Regions from separate parts of the Rhodococcus sp. NPDC055024 genome, predicted to be linked through region 1. Evidence: riboswitches for the same ligand, from Rfam matches in the RefSeq annotation. Region 1 holds a riboswitch; the other holds the start of a gene.
What was found. A riboswitch is a leader RNA that binds a small molecule or an ion and turns the genes downstream of it on or off. The one in region 1 is predicted to bind cyclic di-AMP.
Positions count from the first base shown of each region.

Region 2: another riboswitch for cyclic di-AMP. It lies ahead of ACWF6P_RS16805 (transglycosylase family protein); the one in region 1 lies ahead of ACWF6P_RS20645 (C40 family peptidase).

Region 1 covers NZ_JBSGVT010000010.1:26,906-29,290, forward strand. The annotation lists gene ACWF6P_RS20645 (C40 family peptidase) at 310-867, opposite strand; cyclic di-AMP (ydaO/yuaA leader) riboswitch at 882-1,060, opposite strand; gene ACWF6P_RS20650 (DEDD exonuclease domain-containing protein) at 1,660-2,385, shown strand, end outside.
Region 2 covers NZ_JBSGVT010000007.1:181,764-184,148, forward strand. The annotation lists gene ACWF6P_RS16795 (helicase-associated domain-containing protein) at 1-234, opposite strand, end outside; gene ACWF6P_RS16800 (hypothetical protein) at 295-483, shown strand; gene ACWF6P_RS16805 (transglycosylase family protein) at 567-1,130, opposite strand; cyclic di-AMP (ydaO/yuaA leader) riboswitch at 1,139-1,348, opposite strand; gene ACWF6P_RS16810 (YncE family protein) at 1,743-2,385, shown strand, end outside.

The sequences.
Region 1 (2,385 bases):
TCTCGATGAAGCGACGTCGACCGGGACCGGTCGACGATCTGTTAGCTGGCTGTCAACTATCCACAGTACCTGTCTCGGCCGCGCAATGTCTCGGTAAGGTTACGGAACGGCATACGTTTGTGTCTACTCGCCGGTAGGCGTCTCGGGGTGAAGTACCGGCGGATTGTCGAGAAACCAAAAATGTGGGCCTCGAATCAGAAGATTCGAGGCCCACATTCGAAGATCCGGAGCTCCCCCGAGCTCCGCCGCCTTGCAGCGGCGGATCGTTCCGACTGCCTACCGGAGACAGCCGTCGAGCGTGATCAGAAATCAGTAACGGCGAGCGCCGTCGTACGGCATCGAGGACACCGGTGCGAGCTTCACGGGCTGACCAGCGGTCGACGCGTGGATGACATTGCCGTTGCCGGCGTAGATGCCCGAGTGCGATCCGCCGTAGAAGGAGATCACGTCGCCGACCTGGAGATCGGACTGTGCAACGGCAACGCCGGCTGCAGCCTGGTCGTAGCTCGTGCGAGGCAGGTTCAGACCGGCCTGCTTGTATGCCCACTGAACCAGACCGGAGCAGTCGAATGCGTCCGGGCCCGATGCGCCGTACACGTACGGGGAGCCCAGCTTGCTCTCTGCGGCGCGAACTGCCTGCTCACCAACACTGGAGATGGGAGCGGCCGGTGCGGCCGGTGCGATGTCGGTGATGCCCGGGATGACCGGCAACTGAGGAATAGAAACGCCCGGAACCTCGAAGGTGCCGACGCCGGGGATCGTGATGGGGTCTGCCGAGGCAGGTGCAGCGGTGGCAGCAAATGCACCGACTGCGAGCGCGCCGGCTACTGCCAACTGCGCTGAACGCTTGAAACTCTGTGACGCCACTTAAGGGGTGCTCCATTTCTTCCATTCATCCGCCGACCGAGTTAGCTGACGGGTTCGGGCTGGGAAGATCAGCCCTACCCGCGTGGTCTGCAGCGATCGTGCGTGCTGCACCCCAGGCGGGATTCACCCCAGTGGAAACTTGGGTTCCCGGTTCGGGTTCCTCGCGGAGATCCCGATTAGGCGGTTCCTGACGATGCCGGTCCTGTTTGGTCCGGCAAGACTTCGTTAGGTCTCAGGAAGGTTACGAAATGATCGCGACGATGTCGACCGCTTCGTGACAATCGCGCCCGATTCGCCGGAAATCGTGCTGCCGCGCCCGCGATACTCCCAACGGGTCACGAAGAGATAACAACAGGTCTGTTCGGCGAGGCTCACCTGGCCCGCAAACCTGCGCTTGCTACCCACTGGCAAGGGTCACCAAACCCGACAATCCTATCTTCCATGCAGTTCAACGCCGATTACTTGAAACTAGAACCTGTTTCGATCAATCCAGCATTTTCGGCGGCTGATCGTCGTAGCAACAACCTCACGAATCGCCCTACCCGCAAGTAGGTGCAATGCCGCATTCACGAGTTCCCACCGCAAGTGTGATCCTCGTCTCTCATACTTTTGTCGGGGGTCAATCCGTTGATTTCCCAATGGAAGTCGGAGTGAGCCGGATTCCGCGTCAGCACTCGCCAATTCCTGTCGGGGGGTCCTTCTACTGTCTGCGATGTGAGTCCCGCCTCGGCCCGAGAATTTCCGTCTCCGCCCCCGTTCTCCGACGGGGAGAAATTCGACGTCGGGCGGCAACTGAGCTTCGACGAGTTGGACACACCGCTGAGCGAGACAACGTTTGTCGTCGTCGACCTCGAGACCACCGGTGGAAGCGCCGACCAGGACTCCATCACAGAGATCGGCGCCGTCAAGATCCGGGGCGGCGAGGTCCTCGGTGAAATGGCCACACTCGTCGACCCTGGCCGGTCGATTCCGCCGTACATCGTCGAGCTGACCGGAATCACCACGGCCATGCTGATCGGCGCACCGCCGATCGAGCGTGTCCTGCCTGCATTTCTCGAGTTCGCCGAGGGCGCGGTGCTGGTGGCACACAACGCGCCGTTCGACATCGGCTTCCTCAAAGCAGCGGCGTCACGCAGCGCACGCCCGTGGCCGGCATTCCGTGTCCTGTGCACCGTCAAACTCGCCCGACGGGTACTCACGCGCGACGAAGCACCTTCGGTGAAGCTCTCCGCACTCGCCCATCTCTTCCAAGTGACCACCCAGCCGACGCACCGGGCTCTCGACGACGCGCGTGCGACCGTCGACGTCCTCCACGGACTGATCGACAGGGTCGGAAACCAGGGCGTCCACAGTTACAGCGAACTCGTCGACTACCTGCCCAATATTTCCTCGCATCAACGGGCCAAACGGTCCTTTGCCGCCGACCTGCCGAGAAGCCCCGGCGTCTACCTTTTCCGAGGTCCTTCGGACGAAGCCCTCTATATAGGAACCGCTACCGATCTACGACGCCGCGTCCGC
Region 2 (2,385 bases), on a different contig from region 1:
CAACAATTCGAGAAGACCGAAATCGAGGGTGTCGAGTTCGTCCGCCGCTCGGCTGACCGACGCGCGTTGCTGTGCCCGACCGCTGAGAACCACCATCGTGCTCGGCGGCGGTACGGCCAGATCGGGGCGCAGACGCAGCAACTCCGTCAACTCGGCGTCACTGCGCGCCGAGAGCCAATCGGTCAGACTTTCGGCTGCGGAACTGCCCGCCGGGGTGCCACGTGTTTCGGTCATCAGGTATCAGATTAGAGACCTGGTCTGTACGGCGTAACGGCGTCCTGTCAAAATGACTTCGTGGCCAACAATTCGAAGCAACACTATGTAGATCCAGGATGGCCGGAAACTGCAGACGGAGATCACGCAGTGACCGAATTGTCATCGACCCGCGCAGGTGGACTTTCACCCTTCGGCGAGGACACCACCTTTCCGGTTCCGGTGGAGTCACTTCCTTACGTACACCCGCACACCGTCATCAACCGATAACAACTCGACACAAAGAAGGCCCGCACCGAATCGGTGCGGGCCTTCTTGATGTTCGAGCGTCCGAGCGGACAGTCTTGCCGGTGTTACTTGAGGAACGACTTTGCGGTGTCGGCGACTGCGAGGATCTGCGGGTCGACCGGGATGCCGTTGGCCTCGGCGAATGCGATTGCCTGATCGATGGCGTCGGCGACCGGGTGTGCAACGGTCTGTGCGACCTGCTGCGCCGGAGCCGGAGCTGCCTGAGGAGCCGTGGTGGCCGGAGCGGAACGCTCGGTGGCGCCGCTGCTCAGCCCGAGGCTGGAGGAGCAGGACGGCCATGCGCCCCAACCCTGGTTTGCGAGAACACGCTCGGCAACAACGATCTGCTGCTCGCGAGTGGCCTGGTTCGCGGTGGCTGCGTACTGTCCGCCGCCGTGTGCGTTCCACGTGCTGGGGGAGAACTGCAGTCCGCCCTGGTAACCGTTGCCCGTGTTGATGGCCCAGTTTCCGCCGGCCTCACACTGGGCGAGACGATCCCAGTCGGAGTCGGGGGCAGCGTTTGCGGTTCCGGTGGCTGCAATTCCTGCTACGCCCATGATGGCGCCGGTGACGGCGACCTTGGCGACAGTGCGGCCGGTGGTGGTGGGCTTGCGATGGCGTCCGCTCATGATGGTCGAAATCCTCTCCACACGCGCCTGCGAGGTCAGCTGTCGGGTTCGGGCTGAGAGGTCGCCCGGCCTCGCCTTTCCTGGCTGGAAAGGGTCTGGCTTCACCCCAAGATCCGGTCTTGCAACCGAACCGGTGTCCACTGGAGAACTTTTCTGTTCTCACAGAGGACTTTGGGTCCCCCGTCCTCGTCCCTGGAATGCTCTGTCGGAAGTCCGGTACCCGCGGGACAAGGCTTGGCGCGGCGGGCCGGAGGTGGCCGAGTTTCCCGGCCGAAAACGACGGTAACGGCTCGAGTCGCTCGTGTCACCATTTGATAACGCGGCGTGGCGAGAGACGTACAACGCGTCACACAAAGCGCAGGAGACTCTTCCCAGGTAGGTGGGGGTGCCTGAGTGAATGTCCGGTTGTGTCCGTTCCGTTATCCATCCGTAATGTGAGCAAGGTCACACGTTATGTGGAAATAGGAATTCGGGCGATTGAGAGGTGTGTCGATCCAGGCCGGTGGTGTGGTCTGTGTCTCAACATCCAGATAGAAACTTAGGTTAGGTTTGCCTGACTTGTCCTGAATGGGCAGGGTTCGCAGAGTCTTCCAAAGAAGTAGGGCACCCCTCATGAAACTGCAATACCGTCGGCGCGCGGTCACCGCGTCACTCGCCGTCGCCGCTGCTGCTGTCGGCCTGGCCGTCACTGCTCCCGCTGCACACGCCTCACCCGAGGATCCGACACACGGTGTTGTCGGAAGCTATTCCGCAACCCAGCCCGGCGACATCGTCGTCGACTCGGCAACCCACCGCGGATACATCACGCAGTACGGGGGACCGACCAGTTCGTTGTCCGTCGTCGACACGAACACGGGCAAGTCCGTCGGCAGCATCGACGGTGTCGTCGGTTACCCGTCGGCACTTGCCGTGGATTCGGACCTCGGACGCGCGTACGTGTCCTCCTCCTACGGCGGCGCGATCTCGATTGTCGACACCAAGACCGGCAAGGTCGAAAAGACGGTCACGCTGAGCGAGAAGAACCCCGACGGCTCGCGGCCGCAGATCAACGATGTCGTCGTCGACCCCACAACACACCGCGCGTACTTCTCGGACTACAAGTCCGGCAACATCCGAGTCGTCGACCCCAACGCCGCCGACGCCGTGTCGAGCATTCTGGTCGACAAGTCGGCAACGCCGACCAAGCTCGCCTTCGACAGTGTCCGCGGCTTCCTCTACATCGCGGACACCAACTTCTTCGATGAGAACTACGGCC